Regions from separate parts of the Chryseobacterium sp. KBW03 genome, predicted to be linked through region 4. Evidence: riboswitches for the same ligand, from Rfam matches in the RefSeq annotation. Region 4 holds a riboswitch; each other region holds the start of a gene.
What was found. A riboswitch is a leader RNA that binds a small molecule or an ion and turns the genes downstream of it on or off. The one in region 4 is predicted to bind cobalamin.
Positions count from the first base shown of each region.

Region 1: another riboswitch for cobalamin. It lies ahead of DBR39_RS13445 (acyl-CoA thioesterase); the one in region 4 lies ahead of prpB (methylisocitrate lyase).
Region 2: another riboswitch for cobalamin. It lies ahead of DBR39_RS08680 (TonB-dependent receptor plug domain-containing protein); the one in region 4 lies ahead of prpB (methylisocitrate lyase).
Region 3: another riboswitch for cobalamin. It lies ahead of metE (5-methyltetrahydropteroyltriglutamate--homocysteine S-methyltransferase); the one in region 4 lies ahead of prpB (methylisocitrate lyase).

Region 1 is NZ_QAJO01000005.1:432,659-434,864, forward strand. Features, by position in the region: gene DBR39_RS13440 (hypothetical protein) at 1-662, shown strand, start outside; cobalamin riboswitch at 696-875, shown strand; gene DBR39_RS13445 (acyl-CoA thioesterase) at 991-1,374, shown strand; gene DBR39_RS13450 (HD domain-containing protein) at 1,430-2,020, opposite strand; gene DBR39_RS13455 (XAC2610-related protein) at 2,029-2,206, opposite strand, start outside.
Region 2 is NZ_QAJO01000004.1:141,660-143,865, reverse strand. Features, by position in the region: gene DBR39_RS08685 (transporter) at 1-581, shown strand, start outside; cobalamin riboswitch at 674-861, shown strand; gene DBR39_RS08680 (TonB-dependent receptor plug domain-containing protein) at 970-2,206, shown strand, end outside.
Region 3 is NZ_QAJO01000003.1:94,174-96,379, forward strand. Features, by position in the region: gene DBR39_RS04340 (Lrp/AsnC family transcriptional regulator) at 1-175, opposite strand, end outside; cobalamin riboswitch at 371-556, shown strand; gene metE (5-methyltetrahydropteroyltriglutamate--homocysteine S-methyltransferase) at 732-2,206, shown strand, end outside.
Region 4 is NZ_QAJO01000001.1:408,732-410,937, reverse strand. Features, by position in the region: gene prpC (2-methylcitrate synthase) at 1-383, opposite strand, end outside; gene prpB (methylisocitrate lyase) at 370-1,278, opposite strand; cobalamin riboswitch at 1,724-1,915, opposite strand; gene DBR39_RS01735 (hypothetical protein) at 2,164-2,206, shown strand, end outside.

The sequences.
Region 1 (2,206 bases), on a different contig from region 4:
ACAATTACCGAAAAATTGTAGACAAGATCCGTATGCGTAAAGGAGATGTATTCGTTTATGTAAAGCCTGCTCCCGGAGAAACAGAATGGATCTGGATCAAATATCCTGAAAAACAGGATGATGACAAACCGTTTGTACGTTATGAAACTCTTGATAAAGAAGGAATGGTCAATAAAGAACGTATTGCTTATATCGATCAGCTTCCGGCGTATACTCCTTCAAAATCTAAAAACGGGAGATCACTTATTTTCACAGACAATTCTGATCCGAAAATTCCTACCGCTCAAAGAAGCAAGGTTGTGATTGATGTCTATCCTTCCAACGCGGGCTACCGTAAAAAGGAAAAAGATGCGGAAGGAAAGCTCCTTACCATCGATAAAGTAAAGCCCTGGGGAATTGGAAACGACCTTCCTGAAGGGATGACCGAGATCAAATCGATCAGAGTACAGCAGCCCGGAAGAGGTTCTGTTTTTGTAAGAGAAGCGATCAAAAATATGTTCCAGCCTACCATGGATTTTGAGAACATTGGGGTAACCTCTCTTGACAATGACAATATTTTCCTATACATGATAAATGGTTCGGGAGAGAACAGATATACCACTCTCTGGACGATCAAGAAAGGGAGAGTAATCAGCCAGATTATTTACCATAATCCGGAATAAATTCATTATTTTTGCACTCGAAAAGTTTTACACTTATTCATCACAGAAATTGGTTCTGCATCACTGCAGATTAAAAGGGAACCGTGTGAAAATCACGGACTGTCGCGCAACTGTAAGTAACTGAAATCTTTATCAAAGATCCACTGTGCGAGGCATGGGAAGGAGATAAAGATGTTACGAGTCAGGAGACCTGCCTTTTTCTTAAACATGTAACTTTCGCGATTTGAAGTTGTATTGATCTGATGGATTGTTTCAGGAATTCTATAAGTTCCTGTCATTATTCTGTTATTTTAATATCATTTTATTTCGCTTTAATTAATAATGATATATGACTACAGAAGAAAGAATTGAAGCATCCGAAACCAGAATCTTTAAAGCGGTTTTCCCTAACACAACCAATCATTATGATACCCTTTTTGGAGGTACGGCGATGCAGCTGATGGACGAAGTAGCTTTTATTACCGCAACCCGATTTGCAAGAAAAAGAGTGGTAACAGTGAGCAGTGACAAGATCGATTTCAAGAAACCTATTCCTGCCGGAACGATTGTTGAGTTGATCGGAAAAGTGTCATACGTAGGAAAAACCAGTATGAAAGTAAATGTTGAAATCTACACCGAGCAGATGTATTCCTATGAAAGAGAAAAAGCCATTGTAGGTGATTTCACTTTTGTAGCAATAGACGAGTTCAAGAAACCAATCCAGATACTATAAATAATAAGCTTCGGGCGGCCTTTGGCCGCCCGAAATTTTTCTATTCTCACTGAAATTATTTCAAAACTTTTTCTGTTTCCAGACTTCTGTTCAGCAGCAGTTCAAAAGCCTCTCCCATTTCATCTGAGGCTCTTGTGATCGCATTTTCAAGTATATTTCTGATTTGCTTTTCTGTTACTCCGGCTTCCGTCCAGCTCTTTCCTGAAGTATGGGAATTTAAGATAAATGGCATGATTCTGTCTATTCCACAGGCAAAAACAGCATCCGGTGTTTTCTCTTCTTCAAACTCAAGCCAAAGATTAAAAAATTCCGAACGTAAAGGTTCATCCAGAATTCCGAAGATCTTCTGAGCAGAAGCTTTCTCTCTTTCAAACTTTCCTACCATTGCTTTTTCATCAAAAATAAAAGTGTCTCCGGCCTCTATTTCCACAAGATCATGAATGGAAAGCATTCTTATCACCCTTAACAAATCTATATCGGTGCGGTTTTTTGCATAGGGATAAAGTATCTGAGCCAGAATGATAATCTGCCAGGAGTGTTCCGCTGTATTTTCTCTTCGGGAATCGTCTGCATTATAATTTCTTCTCTGTACATTTTTCAAAGCATCCACTGCCAGGATAAAATCGATTTCTTTCTGAATTTTCATCTTACTTCTTATTTTCTATTATATTGATCTGCAGGATATACCTTCGTTTTGGTATTCCATTTATTATTGATCTTTTCTTTTGTTATTACTTTTACCTGATCTTCATTAGTCGTATCTTCTTCCTTTTCAAAGACCATATCCAGTCCTTTATTCGGAATTACGGCATATTCCATCGTGAAAAAATTG
Region 2 (2,206 bases), on a different contig from region 4:
GAGATATCAAAATCAATGGAATAGGGGATCTGAATCTGATGGGAATTTATCAGCTGATGAGCTCTAAAGATAATTTCCACCATCTGAGTGGAGGTTTAGGAGTGAAAATTCCTTTGGGAAAATTTGATGAAAAAGGAGTTTCCGGTGTTAATCCGAGTTTTCAGCTGGGAACCGGAAGCTGGGATTATCAGGCCGCTTTGAATTATAAGTTTCAGAAAAATAAAGTGGCGGTAATGGTCAATACAGACTATACGATCAAGACGGAGAATAAGAAAAATTACCGTTTTGGAAACCAATGGAACTATGCTGCGACAGGTTTTTATCAGGTTGCGGGATATGAAAAATCTATATTTTCTGTAAAAACGGGCGTTCAGGGAGAAGTGTATGCCCAGAATAAACAATTCGATGAAGCTTTACCCAATACTGCTGGAAGTGCGTTATATGGGAAACTAGGATTTGAAGCCTCTTATAAAAAACTGAGTTTGGGAAGTGAGATAATGCTTCCCATGTACACTCATCTGGCAGGAGGAGATATTGAAGCAAAATCGAGATTCAGTATTTTTCTGAATATTGGAATTTAAAGTGAAACCCTTAATAAAATGATGTTAAAGCTCCTTCGGGAGCTTTAATTGTTTATGAATCATGATTTTAATTGGGGGTTAGGAATAATTCTTTATCTTTGCCGAAATTTGGTGAGCCCTAAAAAGCTCTTAAAAGGGAATCCGGTGAAAATCCGGGACAGACCCGCTGCTGTAAGCTCCACACCAAGATTTTTGAAGAATATATCCACTGTTTTTTTTAATGGGAAGGATTTCAAAAATGGAGTAAGTCAGAAGACCTGCCAGAAAATAATCGTTTGACGCTTTCGTGGAATAAAGCTTAGGACATCAATGATTCTGTGCAGTGATAGCTGTGCTTTGTCGTTGTTTTCTTATATCCATTAGCGTCATCATTATCTTAAATGAGCTAATGGCAGCAAAACTAACTACTTCTACAATTCATAAAGCTGTTTTCACAATACTGGTGATAACATCTCAACTTTTGTTTTCTCAAACCAAGAAAAAAGATAGTCTGGAGGAAGAGACAATTAAAGGAATCAATCTTTACAAAAAGAATTTTAAAGAAATCCTTCCGGCACAAACCTTACAGGGCGAGCAGCTGGAAAGACTGAACAGCCACTCTGTTGCAGATGCTCTGCGGTATTTCTCCGGTGTTCAGATCAAAGACTATGGAGGGTTGGGTGGTTTGAAAACCATTAATATCCGAAGTATGGGAAGCCAGCACGTTGGTGTTTTCTATGATGGAATTCAACTGGGAAATGCCCAAAACGGACTGGTAGATCTGGGAAGATATTCTTTGGACGATCTGGAAGAAATATCATTGTATAACGGGCAGAAAAGTGAAATTTTCCAACCTGCAAAGGATTTCGGGTCTTCGGGATCTATCTATTTACAGCCGAAAACACCGGTATTTAAAGGAACAAGAAAAACCAATCTTGTGATCAGAGCAAAAAGTGCTTCTATTGATCTTTTCAACCCGTCATTCCGATTGGAACAGAAGATTTCAGACCGGGTTTCTGCCAGCTTCAGTGGAGAATTTATGCAGAGTGACGGAATTTACAGATTTCGGTATGCAAAGAAATATCCCGATGGCCAGCAGGCTTATGATACCATTGCAAAAAGACAGGATTCGGATATCAAAGCAAAACGTTTTGAAACTTCTCTCAACGGAACTTTAAATAACGGAAGCTGGAATATCAGAGGCTATGGTTATATTTCAGACCGTGGAATGCCGGCGCCTATTGTTAACGGTCGTTTTGGAGGCAGAGGCGCAAGGCTTTCCGATGAAAACTATTTCGTACAGGCTAACCTGAGAAAAAAGCTGTTTCCAAAATTTGAAACCCAGCTGAAGGCAAAATTTGCTTACGATTATACCCATTTCATGGATACGGTTCGTTCGCAGTCTATTATTTATACCGATAACACCTATATCCAACGAGAACTCTATCTTTCCTCATCCAATATCTATTCTATCACACCCAATTGGGATGTCAGCCTGAGTGGGGATTTTCAGTACAATAATCTGGATGCCAATCTGGATAATTTTTCTTATCCTACCCGTTACACCACATTGGTAGCAGTGGCAACGACTTATCAGTGGAACAGGTTCAAAATCCTGGGAAGCCTTTTAGGAACCTTTACTTTTG
Region 3 (2,206 bases), on a different contig from region 4:
CATCAAGAACAGCAGCATATCTTTTTACAAATCCGTCCTGTTCCAGTCTTTTTACCCTTTCAAAAACCGGCGAAGTAGAAAGGTTTACTTCTTTTGCCAGTTCTTTTACGGTCAGTTTTGCATTTTTCTGGAGCAGCCTGAGCAGCTGTACATCCTTATCATCGAGTTGTTCCACAGAATATTATTCTTTTATAGTATTAAAACAGTCAAATTTACAGAATTATATGCTTTAATTTTATTTTTCAAAAGATTAATTTGCTTAATTAATTTACTTTGATTGTGTTTTTATTCTGTATTATTAATTTTACACAAAATTAAAAACTTTTACTGATGGCGATTGTTATCAATAAAAGTACAGTTCTTTAAAGATACTTCATCAAACAGGAAAGGTTTTACGTAAGGTAAATTAATAGGGAATCGTGTGAGAATCACGAGCTGTCGCGCAACTGTAAGTAACACACCAAAGGTTTCTGTCCTTGCATATCCACTGCCAAAGCGGGAAGGATGACAGAAGCTGTTACAAGTCAGGAGACCTGCCTTTACTGAATTGACAATGCTTTCGCGGTCTGAAGCTTTTGGGTCATACAGATGATATATCGGATAATGCATTTTTTCGTGTGAGAGAAATTGTACCGTTCGCTATATTACTATTTTCCAAAAACTCTTTACCCAAAGCATTATGAAACATTTTAAAGGGCTTTATCATTAAGTTTAATTAAAAAGTTTAAAAAATGCAAACTCACATTCTGGGCTATCCGCGTATTGGTAGCAAAAGAGAACTCAAAAAAGCCTGCGAGCAATATTGGTCAGGTAAAATTCTTCTGGAAGAACTTCTGAATACAGGCAGAACTATCTGTAACCAAAACTGGAATATTCAGAAAGAAGCAGGAATTGATCTTATTCCGTGTAATGATTTCTCATATTATGATCAGGTATTGGACATGAGCCTTGTAGTAGGAGCAATCCCGGCACGTTATCATGAAGTGGTGCTGAAAAAGAATAATTCTGAACTGGATCTTTATTTTGCCATGGCAAGAGGATATCAGAAAGAAGGATTGGATATCACAGCAATGGAAATGACCAAGTGGTTTGACACCAATTATCACTATATCGTTCCCGAATTTTATAAAAACCAACAGTTTAAGCTAAGCTCGGATAAAATTTTCAATGAATTTGCAGGAGCAAAACAGGCGGGAATCAACGCAAAACCAGTTATTATCGGACTTGTTTCTTATCTTCTTTTAGGAAAAGAAAAAGAAGAAGGATTTGATAAACTGGATCTGGCTGGAAATCTTCTTCCCGTATACACAGAGATCTTAACCAAGCTTCAGGAGCAGGGCGCAGAATGGATTCAGTTTGACGAACCTTTTCTGGCGTTGGATTTAACGGAGAAAGCGAAAGAAACTTATCATTTTGTTTATTCTGAAATAAGAAAACGTTTCCCGAAACTGAAATTTATTGTTGCTGCATATTTTGACGGATTGAAAGATAATGTATCGCTTGCTGCTTCACTTCCTGTGGATGTACTGCATATCGATCTTGTAAGAAATCCTGAGCAGTTGGATGATATTCTGAATGGTATTCCGGAAAGCTTAAGTCTTTCATTAGGAGTGGTGGATGGAAGAAATATCTGGAAAAATGATTATGAAAAGTCATTGTCCTTCATCAAAAAAGCTGTTGAAAAATTAGGATCTGAAAGGATTTTAATTGCTCCATCTTGTTCATTGCTTCACTCACCTTGTGATCTGGATTTTGAAACCCATCTGAATGCTGAGATTAAAAACTGGCTGGCTTTCGCCAAACAGAAAGTAGAAGAAGTAGTAACGCTTAAAGAGCTGGCTTCCGGAACAGAAAATGAACAGATTCTTGCAACATTTGAAGACAATAAAAAAGCAATTGCAAGCAGAAGAACGTCGTCTCTTATTCATAATGATAAAGTGAAGCAAAGGGCCCATGCTGTCACTGAAAAGGATGCTCAAAGAATAAATACATTCAAAATCCGTAAAGAAGAACAGCAAAAAGAATTACAGCTTCCTTTATTCCCAACGACAACAATCGGATCATTTCCTCAGACAACAGAAGTAAGAAGCTGGAGAGCAAAGTTCAAGAAAGGAGAGCTGACAGCAGAACAATATGATGCTCTACTGAAAGAAGAAACCCAAAGAACGATTCGCTGGCAGGAAGAAATCGGAATTGATGTGCTGGT
Region 4 (2,206 bases):
CTTGCTCCCGCGACATTATGGTCATCTTTTTCAGGCTGAATACTACCAACCGCTGAAACCATTGAGCGCATAACATCCATTGGGTGTGCCGCTGCCGGAATACTTTTTAAGATATTTCTTACAGAATGAGGAAGACCTCTCAAAGATTTTAATTTGGCTTTATAGTTTTTCAACTGTGCTTCTGTAGGTAACTGGCCATAAATAAGAAGGTAAGCCACCTCTTCAAATTGTGTTTTTTCTGCAAGATCCAAAATATCGTAACCTCTGTAATGGAGGTCATTTCCGCTTTTCCCGACACTGCAAAGAGCGGTATTGCCTGCTGTAACCCCGGAAAGGGCTACACTTTTTTTAGGTTTAAATGTTGGTTCGCTATTCGTTGACATGAGTATTTTGTTTAAAAAGATTATCTAATTTTTGTTCATAATCGTGGTAGCCGATACTGTGATAGAGTTCTTCTCTTGTTTGCATAGTATCCAGTACGTTGGCCTGTGTTCCGTCTTTGCGAATATGATTGTATACATTTTGTGCCGCTTTATTAGCAGCCCGGAAGGCAGAAAGAGGGTAGAGGATGAGCCCAACACCTGCGTTTTTTAGCTCTTCTACCGTGTACATTTTAATCATCCCAAATTCCGTGATATTCGCAAGCACAGGAATTCCGGTAGCATCAACAAATTTTTGATAAAAACTTAAATCGGGTACTGCTTCAGCAAAAATGAAATCTGCACCAGCTTCCTTATAGGCTATTGCTCTTTCTAAAGTTTTTTCCAGTCCTTCATTGGCAAAAGCATCTGTTCTTGCGCCGATAACAAAGCTTTCATCGGTACGGGCATCTGCAGCAGCCTTAAGACGGTCTACCATTTCTTCTTTGCTTACGATTTCTTTTCCTGGCCTATGTCCACAACGTTTTGCCCCCACCTGATCTTCGATGTGTACCGCTGCTGCTCCGGCTTTGATCAATGATTTAATAGTTCTGGCGACATTAAATGCGGAAGGCCCAAAACCTGTATCGATGTCTACCATAAGTGGCAAATCACAAATATTGGTAATACGCTGAACATCTATGAGCACATCATCCAGAGTGGTAATACCTAAATCAGGAATTCCTAAAGACCCTGCTGCAACACCTCCTCCTGAAAGATAAATAGCATTAAAGCCAGCCTGCTGTGCCAATAATGCATGGTTTGCATTAATGGCTCCAACAATCTGAAGGGGATTTTCTTTTTCCATTGCCTCCCGGAATTTCATGCCGGGAGATTTCCAATTTTCATTTTTGGTCATTATAATATTTTATTGTTGAGTTGAAATTTGTTTGCGAATGAGAAGAAGAGCTGTAAATGCTTATCTTATTAGTAAAAAAGGAAGGGTAGAAAAGGATTTTAGTAATCTTAAAATCACATTGATATTGAGAATTTTGCAAAGTTCTTGCCGTACAGGTCTGTAAAATAGAGCTGTTGTTACTGCATGAATAATTAAGATTGTTTCGGTACACCTTATAACTTTTTACATTGATTAAACCTTATAAAAAGTTCTCAGTAAACTTCGCGGTGCTTTATTAGAAAAAAAATTACGGAAAGGGGGATACGAATTTGAGCCATGGAATAATGAGAACAACCTAATGCTCACTCGTAATCCATCTCAAAAAGTAATACAGATTGACAAAACAGTTTTATCACACTATATCCATAACGTATCATACCTGACTGTAAGCTTCAAATCGCGAAAGCATCGTCAATGCGAAATAGGCAGGTCTCCTGACTTGTAACGGTTTTTATCATCCTTCCCATATAAAAAATATACAGTGGATATCAATTGATAAAAACTTTATGTGTTACTTACAGTTGCGCGACAGTTCGTGATTTGCACACGATTCCCTTTTAATGCACACCTAAGTGTAACCAATTTCGGTTGATAAAGAAGGTTTTAAGAACTCCTTGGTGGTAAATATAGGTATTTTATAATAACGAAAAAGATATTTTATGTAATCAATAATTGTTTTGATTTAATATGTTGAAAACGTTGTTATTATGGAGTTTATTTATGGGATAAATGGATTGATTATATTGTTAAATTGATATAAAAGATGACCGGAAAATTAAAGATAGTTAATAAATTTGTTATTCTTTTTTCATTTTGCTAATTTTATTAACTAGACATAATTAACTAATGATAGACATTATAGAATTTAAAAAAAACTTAGGTTTGGGAG